Regions from separate parts of the Sinomonas terricola genome, predicted to be linked through region 2. Evidence: predicted binding sites of a transcription regulator. Region 2 holds the regulator's gene; the other holds the start of a gene.
What was found. Region 2 encodes HspR, which represses chaperone genes until heat shock. Its sites were predicted from a motif close to AAGTTGAGTCNNNNNGACTCAACTT; they were not measured.

Region 1 (15,626 bases), on a different contig from region 2:
CATGATCCGGGAGCAGCGGCCCTCAGCGAGCTCCTCGCGCACCCGCTGCTCCGCACGTCCCGGGGCCAGTGCCTCGCGACCGGCCTCGTCGACGCCGCGCGGCGTGGCATGGCGTTCCGCGAGGACACGCACGTCTTGGCCGCGCGCCTCCTGACGCCGACGCGCGCGACGTTCGTCGAGCTCGGACGCCGGCTCGTCGCGGCGGGCGTGCTGCCCGCGGCCGAGGATGTCTTCCACCTCCGCCTCGACGAGCTCCGCTCGATCGGCTCGCCGGATGCCATGGACGACGGCGAGCGCGCCCGAGTGCGGAACCTCGCCGCGCGCCGCGCCGCCTTGCGCCGCGAGTACGCGGGCGTGCCGATGCTGGATCTTGCGGTCGTCGTCCCCCGCGAGGACGACGGCGGCAGCGGCGCGCTCCTGACCGGAACCGCGGCGAGCGGCGGCGTCGCCGAGGGCCCGGTGCGCATCATCCGCGGCCCGGCCGAGTTCGGGGAGCTCCGCGCGGGGGACGTGCTCGTATGTCCCAACACGAATCCTTCGTGGACACCGCTCTTCGCGCGCGCGGCCGCCGTCGTCGTCGACACGGGCGGGCTCGGCTCACACGCGGCGATCGTCGCGCGCGAGTACGGCGCCCCGGCCGTCATGGGGACGGGGCGGGGGACCGCGCTGCTCGAGGATGGGCAGCGCGTGCGGGTCGACGGGAGCCGGGGGAGGGTGGAGACGGCATGACGCAGCGCGTCGGGATTGTCGGCGGCGGGATCGTCGGGATGGCGATCGCGCGGGCCCTTGCGCTCACGGGTGCGTTCGACGTCGTCGTCCTCGAGAAGGAGCGTCGTGTCGCGGCGCATCAGACGGGGCACAATTCGGGGGTCGTGCACGCGGGGCTCTACTACCAGCCGGGATCGCTCAAGGCCCTCTTGTGTGCGCGGGGCCGCGAGCTCACGCGCGAGTTGTGCCAGGACCGCGGCCTGCCGTACCGCGAGCTCGGCAAGCTCGTCGTCGCGGTCACCCCTGACGAGGTCCCTCGGCTCGACGAGATCGAGCGGCGCGCTCGGGCCAACGGCGTGCCCGACCTCGCGCGGATCGGGCACGAGCGGATGCGGGAGCTCGAGCCGCACGTCGCGGGGGTGGCGGCGGTGCACTCACCGCACACCGCCGTCGTCGACTTCGCGGCGATCACCGAGGCGATGGCCGACGACGTGCGGCGCGCGGGCGGGCGCGTCCTCCTGGGCACCGAGGTGATCGGGGTGCGCGCGGGGGAGCCGACGACGGCGGTCGCGACTGCGGGTGGGACCCACACCTTCGATCGACTCGTCGTGTGCGCGGGGCTCCAGTCGGACCTCATCGCGCGCATGGTCGGCGCGTCGCCGTCGCCCCGGATCCTGCCGTTCCGAGGCGAATACTGGACGCTCGTGCCGCCGCGGGCCGAGCTCGTGCGCGGCATGATCTACCCGGTTCCGGACCCCCGCTTTCCCTTCCTCGGCGTGCATTTCACGCGAGGCGTGTACGACGACGTGCACGTGGGCCCCAACGCCGTTCCCGCACTCGCGCGCGAGGGGTACGGCTGGGGGAACGTGTCGCTCCGGGACACGCTCGGGTCCTTGGCGTGGCCTGGGGCGCCCGCGCTGTTTCGGAAGCACTGGCGGATGGGCCTGCGGGAGATCTCCGCGTCACTGCTGAAGCCGCTGTATTACCGGCAGGCGCGCGAGTTTGTGCCGGCGCTGCGGCCGTCCGACCTCGCGGCGAAGGCCGACTCTGGCGTGCGGGCGCAGGCGTGGAGCGCCGACGGCTCGCTCCTCGACGACTTCGCCGTCGACCAAGTCGGGTCCGTCACGCTGCTGCGCAACGCGCCCTCGCCCGCGGCGACGTCCTCGATGGCGATCGCCGAGCACGTGCTGCGCGAATACCTCGGGGTGCCGGCGCGCGAAGGGTAAGCGTGGCCACGCGTTGGGCGGAGGTGGCCGCGCGTCCCGGACGGACGCGTGGCCACATCTCGCCTGACGGGTGGCCACATCTCGCATGGCGCGTGGCCACGTCCCGCCTGACGGGTGGCCACGTCCCGCATGGCGCTTGGTTAGGCTGCCGACACGGCGGGCTCGTCTGTGCGGACGGCGAGCTCGCCGCCGTCGCCGGTCTCCTCGACGCTGACGGCCACTCGCCCGCCCTGGCCCACCGATCCCGCGACGAGCAGGTCCGCCACGCGATCCTCGAGCTCGCGCTGGATCACGCGGCGGAGCGGCCGGGCCCCGAACTCGGGCTCGTAGCCGCGCTCGGCGATCCAGTCGACGGCGGCGTCGTCGACGTCGAGCGCGATGCCCTGCGCCGCGAGCCGAGCTTCCGTGCCGCGGAGCTGGAGCCGCACGATGTCATGCAGCTGCTCGCGGGTGAGCTTCCTGAACAGCACGATCTCGTCGATGCGGTTGAGGAACTCGGGCCGCATCGTCTCGCGGAGCCGCCCCATGATCCGGGCCCGCAGCTCCGTGTCCGCGGGAGCGGCATCCGCCCCGCCGGCGGCGAAGCCGAGCGCCGCCCCGCGCGTCGCGAGGAACTCGGACCCGAGGTTGCTCGTCATGATCACCACGGAGTTGCGGAAGTCCACGGTGTGACCCTGGCCGTCGGTGAGTCGACCGTCGTCGAGCACCTGCAGGAGCAGGTTGAAGACGTCTGGGTGCGCCTTCTCGACTTCATCGAGAAGAACGACCGAGTACGGGCGCCGCCGCACGCGCTCCGTGAGCTGGCCTGCCTCCGAGTAGCCGACGTATCCGGGAGGCGCCCCGACCAGCCGGCTCACGGTATGGCGCTCGCCGAACTCGCTCATGTCGAAGCGCACCATCGCGGACTCGTCGCCGAACAACGACGCCGCGAGGGCCTTCGCGAGCTCGGTCTTGCCCACGCCGGTCGGGCCGAGGAACAGGAAGCTGCCCACAGGACGGCTCGCGTCGCCAAGCCCGGTGCGGTTGCGCCGCACCGATTTCGCGATCGCCCTCACGGCATCCTCCTGCCCCACGATGCGCTCGTGGAGCTCGTCCTCAAGGCGCGCGAGCCGCTCGCGCTCGCCTTCCGTGATGCGCGCAGCCGGGATTCCCGTGGCGCGGGCGACGACGGCGGCGATGTCGGCTTCGTCGACGGAACCCGTCGCGTCCGCCGGGTTGGCTTCAGGTGCCTCCGCCGTGGCCTCGATCTTGGCCGAGACGGCGTCGATCCCGTCACGCAGGCGCGAGGCCTCCTCGTAGTCCTCGGCGGCCACGGCGGCCGACTTCCGCTCCTCGAGCTCGGCGGCCTCCGCGAGCAGGGCCTCAAGGTCCGCGCGCGGCCCCCGGGCCAGGCTCAGCCGCGCGCCGGCCTGGTCGATGAGGTCGATCGCCTTGTCGGGCAGGTACCGGTCGGTGATGTACCGGTGGGAGAGTTCGACGGCGGCGCGGATCGCGGCATCGGTGTACGTGATGCCGTGGTGCTCCTCATAGCGGGACTTGAGCCCGTCGAGGATTGCGACCGCGTCCTCGATGCTCGGCTCGCCGACAATGACGGGCTGGAAACGCCGCTCGAGGGCGGGGTCCTTCTCGATCCTGCGGTACTCGTCGAGTGTGGTCGCGCCGATGAGGTGCAGCTCGCCGCGGGCGAGCCTCGGCTTGAGGATGTTGCTCGCGTCCATGCCGCCCTCGCCGCCACCGCCCGCGCCGACCACGGTGTGGAGCTCGTCGACGAACGCGATGACGTTGCCGTCCTCCGCGATCTCGTCCATGGTCTTCGTGAGACGCTCCTCGAAGTCTCCGCGATACCGCGTGCCAGCGAGCATCGCGGGGAGGTCGAGCGAGACGACGGTCTTGCCGTGCAGCTGCGCCGGGACATTGCCGGATGCAATCGCCTGGGCGAGGCCCTCGACGATCGCGGTCTTGCCCACGCCGGCCTCGCCGATGAGCACGGGGTTGTTCTTCGTGCGGCGGGCAAGGATCTCGATTGATTGCTCGATCTCCGAGGCGCGGCCGATCACGGGGTCCAGCTTGCCCTCGCTCGCGAGGGCCGTGAGATCGGTGCCGAATTGGTCGAGCATCGGGCTCTTGCTGGCGCCGCGACCTCCGGCGGCGGCGGGCCCGCGAGCACCCCGACGCGGGATGGGGCGAGCCGCGCGCGGCGCAGTGCCGCCGTCGTCTGTGGCGCCGGAAGCACCGTCGGACGGCTCGCCGTCCCGCGCCTGGAGCGCCTGCGGCGTGATCCCGAAGGCGCCGAGAATCTGGCCTGCGGGTGCGTCCGTGCTCAGGACTAGTGCGAGGAAGACGTGCTCGGGGTCGATGTACGTCGAGCCGAACGAGCGGGCCACCTTGTATGCGTCGAGGAGAGCGTGCTGCGCCGACTGCGTGAACGTCGGCGCGGCTGGCTTGGCCTCGGGGTCCGGCCACATCGAGGCTTCGGGAAGCCGCTCCTCGACAGCCGCGATGACCTCGGCGGGGTTCGCCCCCGCGTAGGCGATGAGGCCTGCGACGGACTCGGTCTCCGAGAGGGCACGGAGCACGTGGAGGGCGTCGACCTCGCGGTGCCCGTGCTCGATCGCGAAGCGCCCGGCGGCGTTCAGGACCTGTTGTGTTCCGCGGCTCACGAGCCGCGTGATGTCGATAGACCGGTTGGGACGGCGTGCTCCCTGGCCCTGCAGGTAGCGGGCCAGGAAGTCGTCGAACGAGCCGTTCCCGGCGGTAGGGCCGAAGTAGATCGGCATGCGTCCTCCTAGACTTGAGTCAATGTCGCTCATGTTCAACCATGTGGCCGACGGGATATTCCCGAGGGGTACCGGCTCCTACCCGGGCCGGGCTAGCGTGGGCCGCATGACGACCATCGCGAAGAACATCGTCGACACCCTCGCCGCCAACGGAATCCGCCGCGTCTACGGCCTCCCGGGAGACTCGCTCAACGGCTTCACGGATGCCCTCCGGGAGACCCCGAGCATCGAATGGGTCCACGTCCGCCACGAGGAGGCCGCCGCGTTCGCCGCGGCCGCCGAGGCGGCGCTCACGGGGGAGGTTGCCGTGTGCGCGGGCTCCGCCGGGCCGGGAAACCTGCACCTCATCAACGGCCTGTACGACGCGAACCGTTCGCGCGTGCCTGTCCTCGCCATCGCCGCGCACATCCCGAGCGCCGAGATCGGCTCGAACTATTTCCAGGAGACGCACCCGCAGGAGGTGTTCCGCGAGTGCAGCGTCTATGCCGAGCAGGTCACCGATCCCGCGCAGATGCCGCGCATCCTCGAGATCGCGCTCCGCACCGCCGTCGAGAAGCGGGGCGTCGCCGTCGTCGTCGTTTCTGGCGACGTCGCCCTCACCCAAGTCGAGAAGGAGCGGGTTGCCGTGGTGCGGCGGGCTCGGCCGCACATTGTCCCGAGCGACGATGAGCTGCGCGAGGCCGCGGGCCTCCTCAATGCCGCGGACAAGGTGACGATCCTCGCCGGGGCCGGCGTCGAAGGTGCCCACGACGAGGTGGTGGCGCTCGCGGACGCGCTCGGCGCGCCGATCGTGCACGCGTTCCGCGGCAAGGAGTTCATCGAATACGACAACCCGTTCGACGTCGGCATGACCGGCCTGCTCGGCTTCAGCTCGGGCTATCGGGCTATGGAGGCCTGCGACGCGCTCCTGATGCTCGGCACCGACTTCCCCTACCAGCAGTTCTATCCGGAGAACGCCAAGATCATCCAGGTCGACATCCGCGGCGACCAGCTCGGCCGGCGCGCGAAGCTCGATCTCGGCCTCGTCGGCGACGTCAAAGACACCGCAACTGCCCTCCTGGCGCTCCTCGAACGCAAGCACCGCCGCGCGCACCTCGACGCGTCGCTCAAGCACTACGCGAAGGCGCGCTCCAAACTCGACGACCTCGCGACGCCCACGAAGAAGGGGCAGGCGCTCCATCCGCAGCACACCACGCGCGTCCTCGACCAGCTCGCCGCCGACGACGCGGTGTTCACGGCCGACGTCGGCACGCCCGTCATCTGGGCCGCGCGTTATCTCACCATGAACGGACTACGGCGGCTGGTTGGCTCATTCACGCACGGTTCCATGGCGAACGCCCTGCCTCATGCGATGGGCGCACAGGCCGCGTTCCCCGGGCGGCAGGTCGTGGCGCTTGCGGGCGATGGCGGGCTGTCGATGCTCATGGGAGAGCTCATCACGCTCGTGCAGAACAAACTGCCGGTCAAGCTCGTGGTGTTCAACAACGCCTCGCTCAACTTCATCGAGCTCGAGATGAAGTCGGCCGGGTTCGTGAACTACGGGACGGGGCTGGACAATCCGAACTTTGCTGCGGTGGCCGAGGCCCTGGGCATCAAGGGGGTGCGGGTCAACGAGTCCTCCGAGCTCGAACGCGGCCTCAAGGAGGCCTTTGACCACGACGGCCCGGCTCTCGTCGACGTGGTGACGATCCGGCAAGAGCTCGCAATGCCCCCGACGATCACCGCCCAGCAGGCCAGCGGCTTCACGCTGTATGCGCTCCGGACCGTGCTCTCTGGCCGCGGCGACGAGGTGCTCGACCTCGCGAAGACGAACTGGCGCCGGGTCTTCTAGGGATCTGGCCACGCGTGGGCGGGATGTGGCCACGCGTGGGCGGGATGTGTGGCCACATCCCGCCGCGCTAGCCGGTCGCGGCGTCGTCGAACGCCTCCCGCGCGTCGAGGATCTTGCCGGCATGGCTCTCGGCCCATGCGCGGATGGCGTCGAGGGGCCCGAGGAGGCTCTTTCCGAGGGGCGTGAGGCGGTATTCGACGCGCACGGGCACCTCGGCGAACACGGCACGGGACACGAGGCCATCACGCTCGAGCGTGCGCAGGGTCTGGGTCAGGACCTTGGGGGTCACGCCGCCTACGGCGGTGCGCACCTCGCCGAAGCGCAGCGGCCCGTCTTTGAGGGATTCGACGATGAGCGGCGTCCATTTGTCGCCGATCCGCTGGAGCACGACGCGCGAGGGGCAGTCGGGATCCATGACGTCGAATTCGAGACTTTCCATAAGGTAACCATAGCACTTTGAAGTACTTAGTATCTCTAGGATACTGTTGGGTCATTCGTCAGGACCGAGACAAGGAGCACTCATGAAGATCGCCGTCTACGGAGCCACCGGCATGGTGGGAAGCCAGATTGTCGCCGAAGCGTCCCGCCGCGGGCACGAGGTGACCGCCATCAGCCGGAAGGGCGCCGCGGTGGAGGGTGCCGCCGTCGTCCGCGCCGCTGATCTGAGCGACCTCGAGACGTACCGTTCCGCCGCGGCGGCGAACGACGTCGTCGTCCTCGCCACATCGCCGGACCGCTCGGGCGGGCCCCTCGCGCCGTACCTCGCCGCACACCGCGCGATCGCCGGCGTTCCCACCGACGCGCGCCTGTACCTCGTGGGCGGCTTCGGCGGGCTGCAGTCGCCCGACGGGACGCGCATCAAGGACCTGCCGGACTTCCCGGCAGAGTACAAGGCCGAATCGGACATCGTGTTCGAGGCCTATGAGGCGCTTCGTGACTCCTCGGCGGGCCTGGATGTGACCGTCCAGGCGCCGGCCGCGGTGATCGCGCCGGGCGAACGTACGGGCGAGTACCGCACGGCCGTCGGCGTCCCCGCTGGCAACTTCATCTCCGCGCAGGACTACGCCGTCGCCGCGCTCGACGAGCTCGAGAAGCCGCAGTTCCGCGGCGAGCTCTTCACCGCCGCGAACTGACGCGGGCCGCGCGCCGTCGCCCTTGCGGTGCACACCCTGCAAGGGCGACGGCGCGACATCAGTACGTCGCGGCGTTCGGGAGGATGACCGGCTTGGACGGCGGCTGCGAGAAGTCGAAATCATTGACGAGGTCGCCGAGAGCCGGGCTATTCTCGCGAACGTCGGGACGGGGGTCGGGCCGCCCGTCCGTCGCGGGGTCGAGGCGCTGACCGTGGAGGAAATCGTCCTCGATGAACTTCACGTACGCGTCGTGGCTCAGGGTCTGGTGGTCGATGTACCCCTTCTTCGCGTACGGGCTGATGACGATCCCAGGTACGCGTAGTCCGTAGCCGTTCTGGTCAACGGTGGGCGGCGCCACGTGGTCGTAGAAGCCGCCCCAGTCATCCCACGAGAGGAAGATCGCGGTGCTGTCCCAGTCGGGTCCGGACATGATCGCGTTGATCAGCCCGGTCACGTAAGCCTGCCCGGCGCTGATGAGCGCTGGCGGGTGCTCGCTGACCGCCGCCGTCGGGGTGATCCAGCTCACTGAAGGAAGCGTGCCGTTCTTGGCCGCGGCATAGAAGTTGGTCAGAGACTGGATGTTGCCGAGCTGACCATCCTGCTTGACCGTGTCGAAGTATGGAAGCGGGTTCCAGATCCCCGAGGTCTTGGCGTTCTGCGGGACCGGCGCGCAGGTCATGGCCGAGTCGTTCTCGCAGTCGGGTTCCGTGCCGTTGAACACGTAGTAGCCCCACGAGACGTTCTGCTTGTGCAGCAGGTACGTCAGGTCCGTCCACGCATAGTCCGGCGGCTGGATCTGCTTCGCCGCCGTGAGCAGTTGCTGCTTGAGGCTATCCGGAAGCTGCGCGTGGTCGATCGCCGAGACGCAGCCGTCGAAAGTGTCGCCGGTCTTGCACTGCTGGGCGACGAAGGCATGCAGCTCGTCCGCGAGGCCGGGACTGATGCCCGCCGCCGCGAGCGCGTCCAAGCAGGAGGGCGTCTGCGATCCGCCGCGGCACTGGCCGATGATCGTGTTGCGGAGGCCTGAGCCGAAGTCGGGCGGGTTGGCCGGACTCTCCAGCGCGTTGACGCACGACTGGGGATCGCCGGCCGTGGTGCACTTCGCCGACCATTCCGACACCATGTACAGGTGCGCCGGGAGGCTCCAGGATGCGTTCGAAGCGAACATATGGTCCTGAAGCACGAAGTCTTTCGCGTACGCCCAATAGTTGGGCAGGTCACGACCGTCGTGGTAGCCCATGACGTCCGTGCTGCCCGCCCCCACGCACGCGGGGTCGTTGGGTGCGCAGTTGGATTGGGCGCGTTCGGCCTGGGCTACGAAGCCGTCCATCTTCCCGCCGTCGATGTCTTCCCTGGCATTGGATGCGGAGTGCGGCCCGCCGGCATTGCTGTCCGCGGGGTTGTGGTAGGGCTGCGCGCACGAGCCCTTGGCTGGGTCAGGGACGCACACCGTTGGGACACCCTGCAGCGTGGGAATCCCGTCGGCACCGGGAAACGTGCCGAAATAGCTGTCGAAGGATCGGTTCTCCTGCATGATCACGACGACGTGTTGGATCTTCGAGATGCCCGCGGCTGCGTCGGAGGCAGCTTCGGAAGCGGGGGTGGGGGTCGACGGCGTCTGGCCGTTGGCGATGGCGAAGAGCCCGCCGGTCACCACGAGAAGGAGTACGACGGCGATCCCCGCCACCGTGGCTCGCCCGCGGCGTCGTCGGACCCACGCGCGAAAGCCCACGGCATTCCTCCTTCAATGCTTGCCTCAATGCTTGTTTCCCGGATGAGGCGAAAGCTAGTCTTCGGAGCTTGGTGCAGGCTGGACGCGACCCGGCAGTTCCCGCAGGGCAGGCTGCCATGCGGGAAAGCCGGCAGAACGGGTCAGTTCGCGGAGGCGATCCAGAGATCGGGGCCGAAGACCTCGTAGTGGATCTTCCGTGCCGGGACGCCGAGGGCGATGGCCTCGGAGCGGATCTTCCGCATGAACGGGAGCGGTCCGCAGAGGAAGAGGCTCGCCCCCTCGGGCAGCGAGACATCGGCAAGGCTCATGAAGCCCTCGCGGGCGCCAGCAGCACCTGCGACCGGCGCCTCGGCGGGCTGCTCGAGCCAGAGGTGGAGTTCGGCGTCGTCGATCTTCTCGACGTCGCCGAGCATCTGCTCGCTCAGGGCCCACGCCTCGAGGCTGCGCTCGGCGTGCAGCACGAGGACTTCGCGCTCGGACCCGGCGGCCGCGAGGGAGCGGAGGATCGACGCGCTCGGCGTGCAGCCGATGCCTGCCGAGGCAAGGATGAGGGGGCCGTCGCCGTCGTCGAGCGTGACGTCGCCGTAGGGGTTGGAGAGCTCGATGATGTCGCCCACCTGGATCTTCTCGTGCAGGATCGGCGAGACCTCGCCGCCGTCGTTGTACTTCGTCGTGAACGTGCGGCGCTCGGTGGACTCGGCATCCGCAGACAGCGAGTATTGGCGGGCCTGGAGCAGCCCGTCCTCGACCGGGATCCGCACGCTCACGTACTGGCCGGGCTGGCCCGGCGTCACGGGCGTCGCGTCGGCGGGCTCGAGGACGAACGTGACGGTGCTCGCGCCCGATGCGAGCTTCTCGATGACCTTCCACGGCGCCCACATGACGTTGTTGGCCTGCCGCGCGTAGAGCCCCTTCTCGAGCTTGATGAGGGCGTCCGCCATGAGCCAGTACACCTCGGTCCAAGCCGCGGCGACCTCGGGGGTCACGGCGTCGCCGAGGTCTTCGGCGATGGCCTCGAACAGGTGCTGGTACACAATCGGGTACTGGTCTTCCGTGATCCCGAGCGAGGCGTGCTTGTGCGCGATCCGGCTCAGCACGGCCTCGGGGAGCGTTCCCGGATGTGCGACGAGGTGGGTCGCGAAGGCTGCGATCGCGCCGGCGAGGGCCTTGCGCTGCTCGCCGTTGGCCTGGTTCGCGCGGCTGAAGACGCCGTTCAGAAGCTCCGGATGTGCCGCGAACATCTTCTTGTAGAACAGCGGCGTGATCTCGCCGATGCGGCTTCCCACGAGGGGGAGGGTGGCTTCGATGACGGGACGGGCGGTGTCCGAGAGCATGGAGACTCCTCAGGTTCGAAGGTAATTCAGCATTTTTCATGCTGAATTGAACCCAAGTTTTCTACGCTCCGTAGAAGAAGGCAAATCGGGAAGGTCAGACGGCGCTGCCCGGCGGCCGCAGGCCGAGCTGGAGAAGCACGGGTTCCATCTGGCGGCGGTGGGGGAGCGAGCTGATGATCACATGGTCGAGCGCGCGATAGAACGCCTCGCGGGCCTCGCGCAAGGCCGAGCGCAGGCCGCATTGAAGGTTCAAGGGGCAGTCGCCGTTGGCGGATTCGCATTCGGTGAGGTCTTCGCGCGTGTCGAGGGCCCGGAGCACCTGGCCCACAGTCGCGCGACGCCCGGCGTCGCTGAGCTGCACGCCTCCAGCGCGCCCGCGCGTCGATTCGACGAGGCCCAGTTCGCGGAGCCTGAGGACCGCCTTGCTGACGTGGTTGTACGGCGTCCCGACGCCGTCCGCGATCGCGCGGGTCGCGAGCGGCTCGGTGTTGCCGGTCGAACTCAGCAGCATGAGCGCCCGAAGGCTCACATCCTCGAAGGCCGTCATGCGCATGGGAAGAATTCTACCCCTGAGTAGACAAACATTTGTACAATTAATCGGCTGATTCGTGGAGCAGTTTTACGAGGAGCCGCACCCCGGGGCTCGCTGACATGGTACGCCGATACGCGGCAGATACAACGCGCTTGGCCGGCTCTCCCGCGAGAGGGCGCGCGACGACCTCGGGTGGAAGGGTCCCGCGGCCGAGCCTTGGGATGAACGCCAGCGCGAGTCCCTGCGCCACGAGCTCGACGTGCGTCGCGAAATCCGGGTCGACAAATGCGACGCGCGGAGTGACACGTTCGTTCGCGAGCAGCCGCATGAGGGCCTCGTGGCAGATCGCGCCGCGCGGCTGCGAGCACCACGTTTCCTCGAGCAGCTCTGAGCGCGGGACCTTCTCGAGGGCCGCGAGGCGGTGGGTGCGCGGCAGGATGATGTCCGCCTCGTCCTCGCAGAGCGGATCGAGCGCGACATGCGCCGGCACCTCGAGCGCGACGGAGTTCCAGTTGTGGACCACCGCGAGCTGAACGTCTCCGTGGGCGACCTGGGCGACCGCCTCCGCCGGGTCCATCGCGACGACCTCGAGCCGCATCCCGGGTGCCTCGACGGCGACCCGCTTGGCGACGTGGCCGAGGAGCCCACGCGCGGCCGTCGAGAAGGACGCGACCGTGAACGTTCCCTCGGGCGCGTCGTCGGCCGCGAGCATCGACTCGACCTGTTCGATGTCCGCGAGCAGGCGCACGCCGTGCTCCACGAGGGCGCGCCCGCGTTCCGTGAGCAAGATGCCGCGTCCCTGCCGCTCGAGGAGCGCCGCACGCGATTGGCGCTCGAGCTTCTTGATCTGCTGCGAGACTGCCGAGGGGCTGAAGCCGAGGGCCTCCGCCGCCGCGACGACCGAGCCGTGGCGTTCGACGGCGGCGAGCGAGCGGAGCGCCTGGAGATCGATCATGAAGAAATCGTAGATGGTCAGCCGCACAAATCAACGCTGGTGCTTCATGGTCCGTGCCCGCAGGATGGAGAGGTGAAACCGCGCCACTCTGCCCTCGCCGTCCTCGTCGCCGTCATCTGGGGAGTCAACTTCATCGCGATCGAACTCGGCCTGCGCGATGTGCCGCCCCTCGTGTTCGCGGCCCTCCGCTTCGCGCTCGTGGCCGTGCCGGCCATGCTGTTCGTGCCCAAGCCCGCGGTCCCGTGGCGCGTCATCGCGGGTGTGGGCCTGTTCATGAGCGCCGGCCAGTTCGGCCTCGTCTACCTCGCGATGCACTCGGGCATGCCCGCGGGGCTCGCCCCGCTCGTCCTGCAGAGCCAGATGCTTTTCACGATCCTGCTCGCCGGGGCGGTGCTCAAGGAGCGGCCGACGACGGCGCAGCTCGCCGGAGTGGGCGCCGGCGCCGTGGGCCTCGTGCTCGTCGCCGTGGGGCGCGGTGCGGTGGCCCCGATAGGCCCCCTCGTTCTCGTCGTGCTCGCGGGCTTCTCATGGGGCATCGGGAACACGATCTCGCGCGCCGCGAAGGGCGCCTCGGGGCTCGGCATCGTGGTGTGGTCGGCCGCCGTCGTTCCCGTGCCGATGCTCGCCCTCGCCGCGTTCGTCGACAGGCCGGGCGCCGTCGTCGGATCGCTCGCGCACCTCACGCTGCCGGCCCTGCTGAGCACGCTCTTCACGGTCGTGCTCGCCTCGCTCGTGGGCTACACGGCGTGGAACTCGCTGCTCGGGAAGTACCCGGCCGCCGCCGTCGTGCCGTACACGCTCCTCGTGCCGCCCGTCGGGATGCTCGCGGCGTGGCTCGCGTTCGGGGAGGTCCCGCAGCCGCTCGAGATCGTGGGCGGGGCCGTGCTCCTCACGGGTGTCGGCACGACGCTCGTGCGGCGGCGGGAGTCGCGGAAACGTGTGCCCGAGGCCGCGCTCGCGGACGTCAGTCCGTGAAGACGCGGGCCTCGTGCCCGTCCGGTTCGACGCTCCCGTACAGGTAGCCGTTCGCGGTCATCTCGTAGGGCAGGACCGCGGCGAGCAGCCCTCCGCCGCGGTGCTCGGCGGCCGCGTGGATCCCGTCGGTGCCGTGGTCCGGCAGGGTCACGTCGCTCGCGAACGCAACGGCCCGGTACGCGCCGCGCCCTTGCCTCAGCAGTTCGACCAGGTCGGTAAGCATCGCCTCGGCGTCGAGATCGCCGTCGAGCTCATCGTCATCTTCGCCTGATCCAGCCTCCCCCTCCGGTGGGGCGACGAGCACGAGCCGCAGTTCGCCGTCGTCCGCGAGCGTCACGCCATAAGGGAGGAAGCCGCCGTTGTTCTCGAGCTGCTCCTGTGCCATGGCGAGCGCTGTGCCGAGGACGTCATGGAGCTCACGCAGCATGTCGTCCTCCGAAGGCGAGGCCTTCGGTGCGCCGGCGTCGGGTGCTTCGGGGCGCGGGCTCATGAGCGCACGATCGCGAGGACGTTGTCGCGCACCGAGTCGAGCGTCTCGCGGTCCTTCGCCTCTCCATTGAAACGGAGGTACGGCTCGGTGTTGGACGGGCGGAGGTTGAACCACCACGAGCCGTCGGCGGCGGAGAACGTCGTGCCGTCGAGTTCGTCGATGACGACCTCCGGCCCCTCGTACACCTCGCGCACGCGCGCGACCGCGCCCGCCTTGTCCTCGATCTCCGAGTTGATCTCACCCGAGGCGACGTACGGCTCGTACTCGGCGCCGAGCTCCGAGAGCGGGAGCTCCTGCTCGCCGAGCGCCGCAAGGACGTGCATGGCCGCCAGCATGCCCGTGTCAGCGTTCCAGAAATCGCGGAAGTAGTAGTGGGCCGAGTGCTCGCCCCCGAACACCGCGCCCACCTCGGCCATGACAGCCTTGATGAACGAGTGGCCCACGCGCGTGCGCACGGGCCGCCCGCCGTCGTGCTCGACGAGCTCTGGGACGGCGCGGGACGTGATGAGGTTGTGGATGATGATCGGCTGGGCCTCGCCGGTCGCCTTCGCGCGCGCGATCTCCCGCCGCGCCACGAGGCCCGTGATCGCCGACGGCGAGACCGGCTCGCCCTTTTCGTCGATGACGAAGCAGCGATCGGCGTCGCCGTCGAAGGCGAGCCCGAGGTCCGCGCCGTGATCGACGACGGCCTTCTGCAGATCGCGCAGGTTCTCGGGCTCGAGCGGGTTCGCGGGGTGGTTCGGGAAGGTGCCGTCGAGCTCGAAATACAGAGGAATGATCTCAAGGGGAAGCGCCGGCAGAATCGTGTCGCCGAGGACGGCCGGCGTCGTCAGGCCCGCCATGCCATTGCCCGCGTCGACCACGACCTTGAGCGGGCGGATGCCCGAGAGGTCCACGAGGCTGCGAAGGTGCGCGGCGTAGTCCGCGAGGACGTCCCGCTCGGCAATTGAGCCCCGGCGGTCGACGGCGGGCACCTCGCCGGACGCAAGATACGCCTCGGTGGCAGCCTGGATCTCCTTGAGCCCTGTCTCGGACGAGACGGGCAGTGCCCCGGGCTTGGCCATCTTGATGCCGTTGTACCTTGCGGGGTTGTGGCTCGCGGTGAACGTCGCGCCTGCGGCGCCGAGGGCGCCGCACGCGTAGTAGAGCTCGTCGGTCGAGATCAGGCCGATCTTCTGGACGAGGCCGCCGCGTGCCGCCGCGCCCCGTGCGAAGGCGTCGATGAACTCGGGGGAGGACGGCCGCATGTCGCCGCCCACGAGCACGGTCTGCCCCGCGAGGCCGAGCACGTCGACGAACGCAGCGCCCACCGCCTCGACAATCCCCACGTCGATCGTCTCGCCGACTATCCCTCGCACGTCGTACGCCTTGAACGAGGCGGAAAGGTCGATCTGCGGCGTCTGGCCAAGGCTGTTCACGTTGCTCGTCACGCCGCTGATTCTACTTGGAGCCTCCAACAAATCACGGCGGGGTTCCCAGGGCTGGCGGTGGGCTTTAGGTTGGCTGCATGGACTGGACTCTCGAAGTTGTCATCCTGCCTGTCTCCGACATCGATCGCTCCGTGGAGTTCTATCGGGACAAAGTCGGATTCCACCTCGACCACAACACGACGAACGAGCACATGCACGTCGTCCAGCTCACGCCTCAAGGCTCCGGCTGCTCGATCGTGTTCGGCGACTTGCCGGCGCAGCGCGAGATGGAGCCGGGCTCGCTCAAGGGCCTCCAACTCGTCGTCGCGGACGCCGAAGCCGCGCGCGCCGAGCTTCTGGGCCGCGGCGTCGAGTGCTCGGAGCTCATGGTGTTCTCGCCCGAGGACGGAGGCACGTTCTTCGGCTTCGCGGACCCCGACGGCAACACATGGGCCGTGCAGCAGCTCAGGGTCCGCGCCGAGAAGCCGCTCATCCCCGTCGAGCACCGGGGGCGCTTCGGAGCG
Region 2 (15,626 bases):
CGCTGTGGCAGCTCTTCGTCTCGATGTCCGTCATGCTCATCTTCATCGCCGCGGGCGCCGCCATCGCCCCCGCCGCCTACGCCGAGCTGTTCCCCGCGAAGGTGCGCACTGCCGGCGTCGGCGTCCCGTACGCAATCGCCGTCGCGGCCTTCGGCGGTACCGCGCCGTACCTGCAGACGCTCTTCACTGACGTCGTGAAGCAGCCGTGGATGTTCAACGCGTACGCGGTCGTCATGGTGCTCGTCTCCGTCGCCGTCGTGCTCGGCCTGCCCGAGACGAAGGCGAAGGACCTCACCGTCTGACGCCTGAACTACGCTTGGGGGCGATGAGCGAGCAGCACGAAACCCCCACACCGGACCCGCCCTCGGGCGGCAACCCGATCACTCCCGGCAGCCAGGCGTCCTTCGGCACGTATCGACGCCAGCCCGTGAGCTTCGTGCGCCGCGGCACGCGCCTCCAGGGCCGGCGGCAGCAGGCGTGGGACGAGCACGCGGAGGCCTTCGTCATCGATGTTCCCCGGCACGTCGCGGACACGTCGGTGCACCCGGACTACGTGTTCGACGCCGATGCGGAGTTCGGGCGTCCGGCACAGGAGGCGCCGCTCATCGTCGAAATCGGCTCGGGCCTCGGGGAGGCGATCGTCGCCGCGGCCGAGGCGAGCCCCGAGCAGAACTTCCTCGCCGTCGAGGTGTACCGGCCCGGGCTCGCGAACACGCTCCTCCGGATCGGGCAGCGCGGCCTCACGAACGTGCGCGTCGTCCAGGCGAACGCGCCCGAGGTGCTCGGCACGATGCTGCCCCCGGGTTCGGTGAGCGAGCTCTGGGTGTTCTTCCCCGATCCGTGGCACAAGACGAAGCACCACAAGCGGCGCCTCGTGAACGACTCGTTCGCCGAGCTCGCCGCGCGGGTCCTCGCCCCGGGGGGCGTCTGGCGGCTGGCGACCGACTGGTCCGGCTACGCGCAGCAGATGCGCAGCGTCGTCGCCGCGTCGCCGGACTTCCGCAACGCGCACGACGGCGAACGGGCGGGGGCGGCGAGCCCGCTCACGGCGGCCTGGGCCTCCGGGGCGGACTGCGAGCCGACCGGCGAGACCGATTCCGTGGGCGGGTGGGCGCCGCGCTTCGAGGGCCGCGTGCAGACGAGCTTCGAGAACAAGGCCCTCAAAGCGGGGCGTGTCATCTTCGACCTCACGGCGGTGCGGGAGTAGCTGTGGTGACGCGGCGCCGCACGGTGACCGGCGCCGTCGTCCGTCGCCGCCCGCCCTGCGCCAGCTGAACGCCCGGCGATTCGGACATTGCCCTAGGTTTCAGCGCGGGGCAATGTCCGAATCGCGAGGCTCTCTCGGGAAGACGGCTTGTCGCCGAGAGGACGCACTGAGGCCGTCCTGTCGACTAGAAGGCGTCTTCCCGCCGTCGCCGCCGCGTGCCTGGGTCCAACGGCCCGCGGACCACGAAGGCCGCCATCGACGCGCCTACCAGGGCGACGACGGTAAGGAAGGTTCCGAAAACGACCGAGTAGTTGTCCAGTCGGGTCATGGCACCTTCGACGAAGCCCGCGAGTGCGGCAAGAGCCATGGTGGCGACGGGCGCAACCACCGGCCACAGCATTCTGCGCAGACCGAGCTCCTCCATGACCGCAAGGAGTGGTCCCCAGAGAAGTTGGGTCGCCGGTACCGTCAGGACGGCGGCGAAGCCTAATACCGCGAGCTCGCTTCCCCGCGTCCCTACTCCCTCCGGACTCGACCACAGCTCGTACACACCGGCGACGAGCACCCCAGCCAGAGCAAAGCACCCGTAGAACCCAAGAGGGTGGACACGTAGTATGTACCTCACCCTGACACCGCTGTATTGATTTGGTCAACGGGACACCTCGGTCCGAAGAGGCAATCGAAAGAATTGTTCGGCCGCTGAATCAGTGGCTGCCAATACTCCGTCCCATACGGATTGAACCGCGCGTAGGCCTCATGAGCGGGTGCTTGGAACCGCCATCCGACCATTTCAATGAGACCGGACCGGTAGAAGCGATTCATGACGTTGTACTGGATCGACCCGATGCTGCAATATGGATTACCGACATCATGCTTGAATCGGACCTGCGCATAGGAGCCGCTCCGGTAGGCCTCGGTGAACTGCATCCCGGCCGAACTAGCCGTTCGGGTGTCCACGAACGATCCGTAACGATAACGCGTGGTGGGACCCACAGCCTTCAGAAGAACGAGCGATTGACTGTCCGGGTTCCCCCAGTTGACCGTTGCCCACATAAAAGTCCTGAACTGAGACTCCCCATTCGGCGCCGAAGCAGAAGGAGCTCGATAGCCCCGGTTGTCTCCGCCGAATTCCCAGCCGTCCTGCCCGAACACTTCACAACTCGCAGCACCGAAAACGTTCAGACCCACTCGCGAGTTGGGGATAAACGTCTTGTATTCCACCGCGTTGTTGTAGGGCTGGTAGGCCTGTTGAGTAAGGAGGGAGCCGGGCGCCCTCTCCGACTTCAAGGCGCCCGTCGTGGTGGCTTTGAGCGTCCTGTCGGAAACCACCGCGGTTTGTCCAGAGATGTCGGCGATGATTCGGTAGGTATACGTAGCCCCACTGGTCAGGCCACCCTCCTGGAAGCTTGTTGAAGGTGTCTGACCCAGATTGCGATCGTCCCGCTTGATCGTATAGGTCGCGCTTCCGGGCACCGCTCGCCAACTGAGGCTGACTGTGGACTCTGTCGTGGCAACAGCCAGACTCGGCAACATTTCGGCCGGACCGATATCGATCTGGTTACGGTCTATCGATGCATCGACAGTACCTGGATTCTGCGCCATAGACGTGGCTACCCAGTCGATACCTGAAGACTTGGGCTGGTCCTCGGCAACATCAGCCGGACTCTCAAACTGGATTACTTTCACCGGCTGGCCGGCGTTGGGCATTTGCCCCGCTTGCGCCAAAGCCCATGCTTACGAGCACTGCAATCGTGAACACGGCTACGCTTCGGATAATTCTTGCCATGGTCCCCCCTATTGTTCGAAGATTCTCAAACCCTAGCCGCGGAACCCAGAGAGATCAACTCTTGAGGACGTAGGTTTGATGTTCCAGGCCGCAGCAATTCACGAAATTCTGACATTCGCGTCTTCGCGATGCACGCAGATGTGAAAAGGCTGCGCTACCTGGAATGCAGGGCGCCCACGAGGGCCTCGGTGAGCGGGTTCCACGCGCGATTCGTCGGCCCGCTCAGCATGAGCCGGCGCCCGAGGGTCGGCTCGAGCGGGACCATCTGGAGCTCCTTCGGGAGCATGGCCTCGCCGAGGCCCGGCATGATCGCGACGCCGACGCCCTCCTGGACCATCACGATGAGGGTCGCGAGCTCGCGCACGCGCTGGCGCATCTCGAACGGCACGCCGGCCTTGGCGTGGATCCGGCGAACCTCGTTCTCGCACCCGCCCGTGTTCACGATGAGCCCGTCCTCGTGGAGCTCCCGAAGCGGAATCCGAACCTCCCCCGCGAGCGGGTGGTCGCGCCGCACCACGGCGCAGTATTCGTCCTGGCCAACGAGCACAGCCCCGGGTGGGTCGGGGTGGGGATCGACGAGGATCGCGGCGTCCACGGTGCCGTTGTCGAGCCACGCGGGAATCTCGTCGTCGTCGCCCTCGAAGAGACTCACCTCGACCTTCGGCAGGAGCGCCGACCAGACCCCGAGCAGCCCGGGGACGAGGCCTTGGCACACGGTCGGCACTGCGCCGAGCCGCACGCGGCCCTCAGGCACCCCGGATCGCGCCCGCATGCTGCCGTCGAGGGCATCCAGGGCGGCGACGGCGGCCCGCGCGTGCGGAAGCACCTCTCCCGCGAGCGCCGTGGGCGCATTGGCCCGCTCCCGGTCGAGGAGGATCCCGCCGAGATGCTCTTCGAGCGCGCGCAGAGTGCGAGACACGGACGACTGGCTCACCCCGAGCAGCTGGGCTGCCGAGGTGAACGAGCCACTGTCGACGACGGCGAGCAGCGTGCGCAGCTGCGGTACGGTCGGGGCCATGCATTCATGGTATAGGCAAATGCGCTCGATGTATTTGATTCATGCATAGGACGGCGCGACAGTGAGGTCATGACGACCCGCCGCTTCGCTCTCACCGCCGCCTTCGTCGCGCTCGCCCTCATCTGGGGCGCGAGCTTCCTCCTCATCAAGGAATCGCTCACGGGCTTCACTCCCGGCCAGGTCGCCGTCGGGCGCATCGTGCTGGGAGCGATCACGCTGCGCCTGATCATGGTCGCGACCGACCGCGCGTGGCCCCGCGAGCCACGCTTCTGGGGGCATATGGCCGCGGTCGGGATCCTGCTGTGCGTCGTGCCGTTCAGCCTGTACGCATGGGCGGGCGAATCGCTCCCCTCGGGACTCTCGGCAATCCTCAACGCGTCGACCCCGCTCATGACCGCCCTCGCGACGGCGGCCGTCCTCCCGTCGGAACGGCTCGCGTCGCGGCAGGTGCTCGGCGTCGCGGTGGGGGGCGCCGGCGTCGTCCTCGTCGTGGGGCCGTGGGGGCTCGCGGCGAACGCCGTCTCGCCCGCCCTGAGCTCATTCCCCGCCCAGCTCGCGTGCCTGGGTGCGACGGCCTGCTACGGCCTCGGCTTCGCGTACATGCGGCGTTTCGTCGTCGGGCGGTACCGCTACGACGCCCTGAGCGTCTCGACCGTGCAGCTCACGATGGCTGCCGCGGTCGCGCTCTCGTGCGCGCCCCTGCTCGGGGCCCTCGCCCCCGCCCCCGCCCCGAACCCGTGGGCGCTCGGCGCGCTCGCGCTGCTCGGCATCTTCGGCACGGGCATCGCGTACATCTGGAACACCGTGATCGTGACCCATTGGGGCGCTGTCGCGGCCTCGACCGTCACGTACCTCACGCCGCTCGTGGGCGTCGCCCTCGGCACCACCCTGCTCGCCGAGAGCCTCACGTGGAACCAGCCGGTGGGGTGCGTCGTGGTCATCGCGGGCATCATCGCGATCCACCGGGGGGCGGCCCGCCCGCGCCCGGGCCAACCGACGGCCGCCGAGGTCCGGCCAGTCGAGCAGCCCGTGCCGGCCCGCTGACGCCCGGCCCGCTGACACCCCGGGCTCAGCCGACCGTAGCGCGCGCGAGCGTGTTCTGCGACGCGTCCCGGACCTCGACGCCACGGATGGACGCGAGCTGGAACGACGTCGCGCCCGTGAGCACGGCCCGGCCCGAATAGCCCGTCGAGCTCCAGCTCGCCGCGCGTTCCTGAGCCCCGTCTGCCGTCACGATCCACACACTGAACACGCCCGCGCTCGGCATCCCCCGGCACACGAGATCGAGTTCGGTCCCCCACCCCTTGCGCACGAACGCGACGTCGACCTGAGTCCCGTCCGCCGAGATGAGGGTTGCGCTCGCCGCCGGCGCGGCAGTGGGCGACGGCGTCCCGCTCGGCGCGGGCGGGGCCCACCCCACGACCGGCCCGAGCGCGATCCCCACGGCCAGCGACGCCGCGGCGGCACCGGCGATCGCACCCGCCCAGCGCATCCGCAGCGCGCGACGGCGCGTGCGCACCTTCGCGAGGAGGGCCGGCGGCGCGGGGGCGACCGCAGCGGCTACCGGCCGCTCGGCGAGCGCCTCCGCGCGGGAGACCGGCACGGCGTCAAGCAGCGCCGGAAGAATCTCGAGCTGCTCGACTTCGGCGCGGCACTCCGGGCAGGACGCGAGATGCTGCTCGACGGCGCGGGCCTCCTCCAGGTCGAGCCCGCCGAGGAGATACGCACCGAGGGACAGCCGCAGCTCCGCGTGGTTCACCGTTCCACCCCCAGTTCATCGAGCGCTGTGCGCAGCGCCTTGAGCGCATAGAAGCAGCGCGACTTGACCGTCCCGGCGGGGACGCCCAGCTCCTCCGCGGCCTCGGCGACCGTGAGCCGCCGATAGTGCACGGCGACGAGGGCCTGGCGGTGCTCGCGGGTAAGCCGCATGAGTGCCTCCTCCATGACGACGCGGTCGAGCAGGTCGTCGACGCGTTCGCCGACGATCGCGGCGTCGAACCCGTTCTCGATCGATGCCACCGCCTGGGGGCGGCGCGCCCGCGCGCGGTGCTGGTCCACGATGAGGTTCCGGACCGTGCGGTAGAGATACGCCCGCAGCCCAGCGGTGGGCTCGGGCGCGAGCCGCCACACCCTGATGATGGCTTCCTGCACGATGTCCTCAGCCTGTTCGTCGCTCTCGACGGCCCCGCGGGCGAAGCGCCTGAGCGCGGCGCCGTGGTCGCGGTAGATCGCCGCCACCGCGTCCTCGTCCATCGGCATGGAGCCTCCCCGGCTGCCTCGTCTCATCCGTTCGCCCCTAAGACGCCGCGCGAGGGCGAACGGTTCACCGCCATTGTCCCGCGCTGTGACCCGGGCAGCGTGAACCGAACGGGGTGAACCGAACGGGGTGAACCGAACGGGGTGAACCGAACAGGTGAACCGATCGGCCCGACCAGGCGTCTCATGGTCAGCGGCACACAGCCGTCCACCAAGCGGAAGCAACCGTCCTACGAGCGGAAGGCGGAACCATGAACAAGCGAGCGGCACTCGCCCTGGCCACGATCTCGACGGCGCTCGCGCTTGCCGGATGCGGCGGCGGCTACGGAACCTCGCCGTCGTCCTCTGCCCCGGCCAGCTCGTCGGCCCCGTCCTCGGCGGCCGCCGCCGCGGGCCTCACGCTCATGACGTCGACCGTCGGCGGTCAGAAGATCGTCGTGGACGGCAAGGGCAACACCGTCTACTTCTACACGCGGGACAACAAGGGCGCGACGCAGAGCGCGTGCACGGGAGGCTGCGCAACCCTGTGGCCCGCCGTGACGAATGACGGCGCGCCCGCCCTGCAGGGCGTGACCGGCACGATCGGCAGCATCACGACGGCGAGCGGCAAGCAGCAGGTCACGATCAACGGCATGCCGATCTACTACTACTCGAAGGACACCGCGCCCGGCCAGACCAACGGGCAGGGCGTCGCGGGCGTGTGGTACGTCGTGGGCGCCGACGGGTCGATGATCCAGGGCTCGCTCACGTCGTCGAGCTCGCCGAACACGTCGGGCTACTGATCGGGCGCCGGACAGGTCCGCATGGCATCGCCTGTAGGGGCGGTGCCATGCGGACCTGGAAGGGCATGATCGACTGACCCCGGGCCCTGCACCGTCTCTGGTGACCTCCGAAACTGGGGAGTAGGCTGGATGTCCCCGAAAAGCTAGGAGGAGTCATGTCAGGCTTCCGGAGCTACACGGAAGAGGAACGGCACAGCTACGTCGCCCCGACGTGCGAACTGTGCGGGCAGCACCGCCACATCGTGTGGCGCGAAGAGGACGGGCGGTGGATTCCGCGCGATCACGGATGCTCGAATGAGGCCTGCCCGCAATTCGGCGGCGCGGCGTGACCTGACGCGGGGGGCGGCCGGCAGCGGTCGCCCCCCGCTTCATGCGGCCCAGCGGCTATTTGGCCGCCTCCCCGCGCGCCTGCCCGGCGGCGTGCGAGGCGTGCCCGGCGGCGTGCGCGGCCGGCGACGCGTCGTCGTCGGACTCTTCAAGGTCTTCGAAGTCGTCGTCATCGTAGGCGTCGTCGAAGGCCCCCTCGTGCTCGAGCTCCTCGTCGAGCGCCGCAGCCTCGGCGCGACGCTCCTCGAGGTCGGGGATCAGGCCGACGCGGCGGGCGATCTCGTCCTCGATTCCGTCGTCGTCCAGCGCAAGCAGGCCTTCCTGACCGCGGAGCCACGCCGCGTTGAGGGCCACGAGGTCTTCGACGGCGAGGATCTCCTCGAAGCGTTCGTCGAGTTCCTCGACGGCCTTGACCGCGTCGGTAGGCTTGCCGTCGCCCACGAGGTAGGTCTCCTCCTCGTCGTCGTCGAGCGCGTCGTACGCTGCGGCGATCGCGTCGAAGAGCTCGAGGTGCTGCGCGGCGCCCATCTCGCGGAGGCCGTCGCGGACGTAGCCGTCGATCTCCTCGCGATCGCCCGCGCTCACGGCGTACTGGGCGAATCCGCCGTCGAGCGCCTCGGTGAAGTAGAAGTCGACGTAGTAGCTCCGCAGCGCGTTGACCGCGATCTCGTCCTCGCCGAGCAGCTCGGAGTACATCGCGTTGACCACGTCGATGTTCGCGTCGACCACCTCGTCGTCGGGGCCCTCGAGGACTTCGGCGGGCAGGACAACGGGGTGCTGGTTCGTGCTCATGGGGGCTCCTCGCTCAGGCGGCCGGCTACGTTTCGACCGTACGACGGCGGAGCTCGTCCCACGCGGGAAGCCATGGTTAACGTTGGGCGAACCTTGGGCGAGATCGAGAGGTGGCCACGCGTCCGGCGAGAGGTGGCCACGCGTCCCGCGAGAAGTGGCCACGGATTGGGGTGCGGCCAGCCAAGTCCCTGACTAGGACTCGCGGGGCCGCCACACGACGACGGCCTGCGAACGCTGTTCAGGCCGCTGCCCGCGGGCGAGCGTGACGACGTCGCCCCCGATCCCTGCCGCGAAGATCCGGCGGGATTCGGCACCGCTGCGCCGCGCGTCCTCCACCTCGCGCTGAAGCTCCGCAACGCGCAGCCGCAGCGCCGCAACCTGGTTCTCGAGCTCGAGGATGCGCCTGATGCCCTCGAGCGAGACGCCGTCCTTCGAGAGTCGCTGCACCTCGCGCAGGAGTTCGACGTCGTGCTGGGAATAGCGCCGCTGCCGGCCCGGCTGCCGCGACGGCGAGACGAGCCCCAGGCGGTCGTACTGGCGAAGCGTCTGGGGGTGCATCTCGGCCAGCTCCGCCGCTACGGAGATCACGAAGATCGGAGCGTACGGATCGATGGCCATGGCTCAGAGCCTCGCTTTGGCGGCGAGCCCCGCACGGGGGTTCGATTCGGAGTTCTTCGCGGTGGCCGCGGCGAAGGCGCGCACCGCGTCCTCGGCTTCCTTCGAGAGGTTCTGGGGGACGACGACGTCGATCGTCACCAAGAGGTCGCCAGCACCCTTGGGCGTCTTGACGCCCTGGCCCTTGACGCGGAGCGTCTTGCCGGAGCCTGTGCCCGCGGGGACCTTCATCGTGACGTGCTGGCCGTCGAGCGTGGGCACGTCGATCTGGGCGCCGAGGGCTGCCTCGTCGAAGCTCACGGGAACGTGAATGCGGATGTTGTCGCCGTCGCGCACGAAGAACTCGTGGGGCGTGACGTTGACGGTGACCATGAGGTCGCCGGGACCCGCCGATCCCGGCCCGCCCTTGCCGCGCACGCGGACCTTCTGGCCGTCCCGGATCCCCGCGGGGATCCGGACGTCGATGACCTCGCCGCTCTGCTCGCGCAGGCCCACGGTCGTGCCGCGGATCGAGCCCGCGAAGGAGATCGTCGTCGTCGCCTGGCGGTCGGCGCCCTTCTGCGGCGGCGCCTGGAATCCGCCGCCCGTGCCGAAGCCTCCGAAGAGGTCGGCGAATTCGGGCGGGAGGTCGCCCGTGCTGAAGCCGCGCGAATGCCGCCCGGCGCTTCCGCCGAAGAGGCCGCCGAAGAGGTCCTCGAATCCCGCCGCGCCCGCGCCGCCGCCCGGGCCTCCCGCGGAGAAGCGGGCGCCGCCCATGGCCCGGATCGCGTCGTACTGCTGGCGCTCCTCGGGGTCGCTCAGCACCGAGTTGGCCTCGGTGATGTCCTTGAACTTCTTCTCGGCCTCGGCGTCCCCGGGGTTCTGGTCGGGGTGGTACTTGCGGGCTAGCTTGCGGTAGGCCTTCTTGATATCGGCCTCAGAGGCGTCCTTGGGCACGCCCAGAATGGAGTAGAAATCCTTCTCCACCCAGTCCTGACTGGCCACAAGGGCCTCCTTCGCTTCTCTCTTACTTCTGATGGTAGGGCGACGGCCCGGCGGCGTGGTTGCCGCCGGGCCGTCGCAGCTGCAGAACCGCCGCGCGGTGAGGGCGCGCGGTTACGGCACCGCGACGATCACCTGCGCCGGGCGCAGCACGCGGGCCTTCGTCCGGTAGCCCGAGCGCAGCACCTGCTGGACCGTGTCCACCGTGATGCCCTCGCCGGGCTGCTGGATGAGCGCCTCATGGATGTTCGGATCGAACTCCACGCCCGTCGCGTCGATCCGCTCGAGCCCGTGGCTCGTGAGGATCTGCTCGAGCTTCGCCGCGATCGAGGCGAACGGCCCGTCGGTGAGGTCACCGTGGGCGCGGGCCGCGTCGATGTCGTCGAGCACCGGCAGGAGCGAGGAAAGCACGCCCATGACGGCGACCTCGCCCGCGACCGCGCGGTCGCGGTCCACGCGCTTGCGGTAGTTGACGTACTCGGCCTGAAGGCGCTGGAGGTCCTCGCGGAGCTCGGCAGCCTCGTTCTGCACGCCAGCCGCCTCGCTCAGGATGCGCTCGGCCTGGGCGAGCACGTCCTCCGAATCGTGGGCCTCGTCCACGGGACGGAGGTCCTCATGCTCGGGCTGGGCACCGGCGGCGGCTCCGGCAGCCGAGGCTGCGGGGCTGGCGTCGCCTGTCGCTTCGGGCTGGGGCTGATCGGGCTGCCGCACTCCGCCGGTGACCGGGTCGACCTTGCGGTTGTCCCGGATCACCGGCTTCTGCGGTTCGCCGCGGACCTCGTGCTCTTCGTCGTTGCCGTGGTGGGGAGCCATGGCTACTTCTTCTCGTCCTCGTCAACGATCTCCGCGTCGACGATGTCCTCGTCGTGGGAGCCGGCGCCCCCGGTCGAGCCTGCGCTGCCTGCGGTGTGCGAGCCGTCGCTCGTGGCGTCCGCACCCGCGCCCTGCGCGCCGGCGTAGATGGCCTCGCCGAGCTTGGACTGCGAGTGCTGCAGCTTCTCGAACGCGGCCTTCACGGCATCGTCGTCGGTGCCCTCGAGGGCCTTCTTGAGGGCGTCGACGTCGCCCTGGACTTCGTTCTTGACCTCTTCGGGCAGCTTGTCCTTGTTGTCCGCAATGAGCTTGTCCACCGAGTAGGCGAGCTGCTCGGCCGTGTTGCGGCGGTCTGCGGCCTCGCGGCGCTTCTTGTCCTCGGCCGCGTGCGCCTCGGCGTCGGAGACCATGCGCTCGATGTCCTCCTTGGACAGCGCGGTGCCGCCCGTGATGGTCATCGACTGCTCCTTGCCGGTGCCCTTGTCCTTCGCCGAGACGTGGACGATGCCGTTCGCGTCGAGGTCGAACGTGACCTCGATCTGCGGGATGCCGCGGGGCGCCGGGGCGATGCCCGTGAGCTCGAACGTGCCGAGCGGCTTGTTGTCCCGCGTGAACTCGCGCTCGCCCTGGAACACCTGGATCGAGACGGACGGCTGGTTGTCGTCGGCCGTCGTGAAGGTCTCTGAGCGCTTGGTCGGGATCGCCGTGTTGCGCTCGATGAGCTTCGTCATGACGCCGCCCTTGGTCTCGATGCCGAGCGAGAGCGGGGTCACGTCGATGAGCAGGACGTCCTTGCGCTCGCCCTTGAGGACGCCGGCCTGGAGGGCGGCGCCGACGGCGACGACCTCATCCGGGTTCACGCCCTTGTTGGGCTCCTTGCCGCCCGTGAGCTCCTTCACGAGGTCGGAGACGGCGGGCATGCGGGTCGAACCGCCCACGAGCACGACGTGGTCGATGTCCGAGACCTTGATGCCGGCCTCCGCGATGACGTCATGGAACGGCTTCTTGGTGCGCTCGAGGAGGTCCTTCGTGAGGTCCTGGAACTTGGCGCGCGTGAGGGCCTCGTCGAGGTGCACGGGGCCGTCCGGCGTGACGGAGAGGTATTGGAGCGAGATGTTCGTGCTCGTCGAGGACGAGAGCTCCTTCTTGGCCTGCTCGGCGGCCTCGCGGAGGCGCTGGAGGGCGATGCGGTCCTTCGAGAGGTCGATGCCCTTGAGCTTGAGCTGGCTCAGGAGGTACTCGACGACGCGCTGGTCCCAGTCGTCGCCGCCGAGGCGGTTGTCGCCGGCGGTCGCGCGGACCTGGATGGTCGAGAAGCCGTCGTCGTCCTTGCCCACCTCGAGGAGCGAGACGTCGAACGTGCCGCCGCCGAGGTCGAAGACGAGGATGAGCTCGTCTTCCTTGCCCTTGTCGAGGCCGTAGGCGAGAGCCGCCGCGGTGGGCTCGTTGATGATGCGGAGCACGTTGAGGCCCGCGATCTCGCCGGCCTCCTTCGTGGCCTGGCGCTCGGCGTCGTTGAAGTACGCCGGGACGGTGACGACTGCGTCGGTGACCTTCTCGCCGAGGTACGCCTCGGCGTCGTTCTTGAGCTTCATGAGAATGCGCGCGGAAATCTCCTGCGGCGTGTACTTCTTCTCGTCGATGCCGATCGTCCAGTCGGTGCCCATGTGGCGCTTGACGGACGTGATGGTGCGCTCGATGTTGTTGACCGCCTGGCGCTTGGCGATCTCGCCGACGAGCACCTCGCCAGTCTTGGAGAACGCGACGACGGACGGCGTGGTGCGTCCGCCCTCGGCGTTCGCGATGACCGTCGGCTCGCCGCCCTCGAGGACGGAGACGACGGAGTTGGTGGTGCCCAGGTCGATGCCGACTGCACGGGACATAGTTCCTCCTGCTGTTTTGCTCATGGACAGAGGCCAACCCGCCGAGGCGCCCCGAGGGGTCCCGATCAAGTTGAGCGATCTGCACTCAAGTCTACGCACCGGGTTTCGGATGTCAAATGAAGTTGAGTGAGGTGCGCTCAACTTCCCCGCGCGGACGACGGCGCGTGCCCGCCTCAGCGCCGCCCGCTCACCTCGGTCCCCGCGTGGCGCGGGAGGAAGAGGCTGTCGGCAACGCTCGCGAGCATGAGCACGGCAATCGCGACGAACGCGACGCGATACGGCATCGCGTGGTCCGCGCCGACCGGGCCGAACGCGGCGCCGGCCCGGACGAGGAGCGCGCCGACGGCGACCCCGAGGGCTGCAGCTAGCTGCACGAGCGTGTTCGCGATCGCGGTCGCGCTCGGCAGCTGCGCCCCCGAGACGTCCGAGTACTGGACCGTCATGTACGCCGAGAAGCCGATCGAGCGGAACGCACCGGAGACGAGCAGGAGCGCCGCGATGAGGAGATCAGGGGTGGCCGGAGTGAGCAGGGCACAGGCCGCGAACGTCGCAGCCGAGACCGCCGCGGCGACCACGAGCACCGGCTTGAAGCCGAAGCGCCGGATGAGCGGCGTCGTCGTCGGCTTGATCCCGATGTTCCCGACGAACACCGACGCGACGAGAAGCCCCGAATGCACCGGGTCCCAGCCGAAGCCATCCTGGAACAGGAGCGGCAGGAGGAATGGGACGGCCATGATCGTGAGCCGGTAGACGAAGCCGCCCGTCTGGGTCGCGCGGAACGTGCGCACCCGCAGCACGTGGAAGTCGAACAGCGGGCGCCGGGCGCGGCGCATCCACCCCACGGCCGCCCCGAGGGCCGCGAACCCGACGGCGAGCGCCGCCGTCGCCCATGCCGCCGGCCGCCCCTCGGAGAAGAGCTCGAGGCCGACGACGACGGCCGCGACCCCCGCCGTCGTGAGCACGAGTCCGGGCCAGTCGAGCCGCCGCTCGCTGTCCGCTCCCCCGCGCGGCACGAGCCGCAGCGCGACGACGAACGCGGCAAGGCCGAGGGGAAGGTTCACGAGGAAGATCCAGTGCCACGAGAGGTACTGGGTCAGGGCGCCGCCCACGAGCGGGGCGATCACGGGGGCGAGAAGGCCCGGCCACACGAGGTACGCGGTCGCCTTGAGGAGCTGGGCCTTCGGCGTGCCGCGCAGCACGACGAGCGAGCCGACCGGCACCATCATCGCGCCGCCGAACCCCTGGAGCGCCCGGAACGCGGTGAGCGCGCCGAGGTTCGGGCTGAGCGCGCACAGGAGGGACGCGAGCGTGAAGACCGCGATCGCCGAGCAGAACACGCGCCGCGATCCGAAGCGTTCCGCGAGCCATGAGCTGAACGGAATCCCCATCGCGACGGCGACGAGGTACGCCGTCATGGCCACGTTGACGTCCGCGGGAACCACCCGGAAGTCCGCGCCGATGGCGGGCAGGGCCGTCGAGAGCGCGGTCCCGTCGAGGAACTCCATGAAGTACGTCGCGGCGACGAGCAGCGCGAGGTGCGGGCTCCACAGGCCGAGCGCGGGGGCCGCTTCCGCCGAGCCGGGATCGACGGACGACGGCGTGGGCTCGGGTGTGGTCACCGATCCAGCCTAACGACGCGGCCGGGACGGCGGTCTCAATACCTGAAGTGTGTCAGTGCGCGGAGTAGGCCAGCGCGCGGATAGGTCAGTACGCGGAGTAGAGCGCCGATGCCTGGCTGAAGATCTCGGGCCCGCTCGCCATGCCGACCGCGACGACGAAGGCGATGAACACCGCGGAGGCCACCGCCCACGCGGCCGTCGCCCACCCGAGGACCCTGAGGTCCTGCTTCGTGACCGGCGCGAGATCGTTCCGGAAGTCGTGGAGCTGCAGCGAAAGGCGCTCGGCCGGCGTGATGGCCGGGGCGATCGCGTTCGGGGCGTGGTCGGTCGTGCCGTCGACGAGCACGGCGACCGTGCGGCGGTTGCGGCGATCGTGTGCGAAGCGGTGGATGCGGTCTCCGTGGCGCGCGAGGAGGATGTCCTCGCCGAGGGGGATGGCGCGATGGCGGCTGAAGAGGCCCTTGCGGCGGGTGCGGAGGCTCGTGGCGAGAACGGTCATGGAAGTGCTCCTTTCGCTGCCTTGGGGCGCCCTTGCCCGCAGGTGGATCCCGGAGAGTCGTCGGGATGCTTGTCTCTTCAAGCTTAGGGCGGTAGGGTAGTGAATTTTCCCTGGACTGCTGCTTTCGTAGCCAAGCTCACGGTCTCCCATTGCGAAGGTCACGGTCTCCCGTTGCCAGGATCACAGGGGCCTGTCGCGTCTGTCACGAGCCCGAACCGCGGGGCGCGTAACGTGGTGCCATGGACGGCCAGCAGAGCACTCCCGACGATGTCTACACGCATGGGCACCACGAGAGCGTCGTGCGGGCGCATGCTGCACGGACGGCCGAGAACTCGGCGTCCTTCGTGCTCCCCCACCTCGTCCCGGGGCTCCGCGTGCTCGACGTCGGCTGCGGGCCCGGGAGCATCACGTGCGACTTCGCGGTGCTCGCCGCGCCCGGCGAGGTGCTCGGCCTCGACCGCTCGGAAGACGTCGTGGCCCAGGCCCGCGCGCTCGCCGAGGACCGCGGGGTTGAGAACGTGAGCTTCGCCGTCGGGAACGTCTACGACCTCGACCTCGAAGACGAGTCCTTCGACGTCGTCCACGCCCACCAGGTGCTCCAGCACCTCACGGACCCCGTCGCGGCCCTGCGCGAGATGCGGCGCGTCGCGAAGCCCGGCGGCATTGTCGCCGTGCGAGACGCCGACTTCCACGGCATGAGCTGGTTCCCCGAGATCGCCGAGCTCGCCGAGTGGATGGAGCTCTACCAGCGGATTGCCCGGCGCAATGGCGCGGAGCCGGACGCGGGGCGCCGCCTCGTGAGCTGGATGCAGGAGGCCGGCTTCACCGACGTCGCGCCGTCGAGCAGCAACTGGCTCTACGCGACGCCCCAGCAGCGCACGTGGCAGGCGCGCGTGTGGAGCGAGCGCGTGCTGCACTCGGCGTTCGCGGAGCAGGCGATCGCGTACGGATTCGCCGAACGCGCGGACCTCGAGAGGATCGCGGCCGGCTGGCACCGTTGGGGCTCCTCTTCCGACGGCTGGTTCCTCATCCCGAACGGCGAGGTGAT

Region 1: the regulator HspR is predicted to act here: its motif matches at 4,723-4,747, upstream of SPF06_RS16870 (ATP-dependent Clp protease ATP-binding subunit).

What each region holds. Positions count from the first base shown of each region.
Region 1 covers NZ_JAYGGQ010000014.1:69,411-85,036, forward strand. Annotated here, with positions in the region: gene SPF06_RS16860 (PEP/pyruvate-binding domain-containing protein) at 1-729, shown strand, start outside; gene lhgO (L-2-hydroxyglutarate oxidase) at 726-1,934, shown strand; gene SPF06_RS16870 (ATP-dependent Clp protease ATP-binding subunit) at 2,075-4,711, opposite strand; gene poxB (ubiquinone-dependent pyruvate dehydrogenase) at 4,818-6,542, shown strand; gene SPF06_RS16880 (winged helix-turn-helix transcriptional regulator) at 6,610-6,981, opposite strand; gene SPF06_RS16885 (NAD(P)-dependent oxidoreductase) at 7,064-7,675, shown strand; gene SPF06_RS16890 (alkaline phosphatase family protein) at 7,734-9,407, opposite strand; gene SPF06_RS16895 (globin domain-containing protein) at 9,548-10,741, opposite strand; gene SPF06_RS16900 (RrF2 family transcriptional regulator) at 10,836-11,294, opposite strand; gene SPF06_RS16905 (LysR family transcriptional regulator) at 11,335-12,228, opposite strand; gene SPF06_RS16910 (EamA family transporter) at 12,301-13,203, shown strand; gene SPF06_RS16915 (hypothetical protein) at 13,193-13,693, opposite strand; gene SPF06_RS16920 (phosphomannomutase/phosphoglucomutase) at 13,690-15,123, opposite strand; gene SPF06_RS16925 (VOC family protein) at 15,201-15,626, shown strand, end outside.
Region 2 covers NZ_JAYGGQ010000001.1:878,576-894,201, forward strand. Annotated here, with positions in the region: gene SPF06_RS04270 (MFS transporter) at 1-302, shown strand, start outside; gene trmB (tRNA (guanosine(46)-N7)-methyltransferase TrmB) at 326-1,207, shown strand; gene SPF06_RS04280 (hypothetical protein) at 1,392-1,832, opposite strand; gene SPF06_RS04285 (hypothetical protein) at 1,829-2,914, opposite strand; gene SPF06_RS04290 (LysR family transcriptional regulator) at 3,148-4,011, opposite strand; gene SPF06_RS04295 (DMT family transporter) at 4,081-5,055, shown strand; gene SPF06_RS04300 (anti-sigma factor family protein) at 5,081-5,770, opposite strand; gene SPF06_RS04305 (sigma-70 family RNA polymerase sigma factor) at 5,767-6,270, opposite strand; gene SPF06_RS04310 (COG4315 family predicted lipoprotein) at 6,519-7,049, shown strand; gene SPF06_RS04315 (hypothetical protein) at 7,205-7,378, shown strand; gene SPF06_RS04320 (DMP19 family protein) at 7,434-8,168, opposite strand; gene SPF06_RS04325 (heat shock protein transcriptional repressor HspR) at 8,361-8,786, opposite strand; gene SPF06_RS04330 (DnaJ C-terminal domain-containing protein) at 8,790-9,767, opposite strand; gene SPF06_RS04335 (nucleotide exchange factor GrpE) at 9,879-10,577, opposite strand; gene dnaK (molecular chaperone DnaK) at 10,580-12,460, opposite strand; gene SPF06_RS04345 (MFS transporter) at 12,634-14,010, opposite strand; gene SPF06_RS04350 (hypothetical protein) at 14,165-14,578, opposite strand; gene SPF06_RS04355 (class I SAM-dependent methyltransferase) at 14,818-15,626, shown strand, end outside.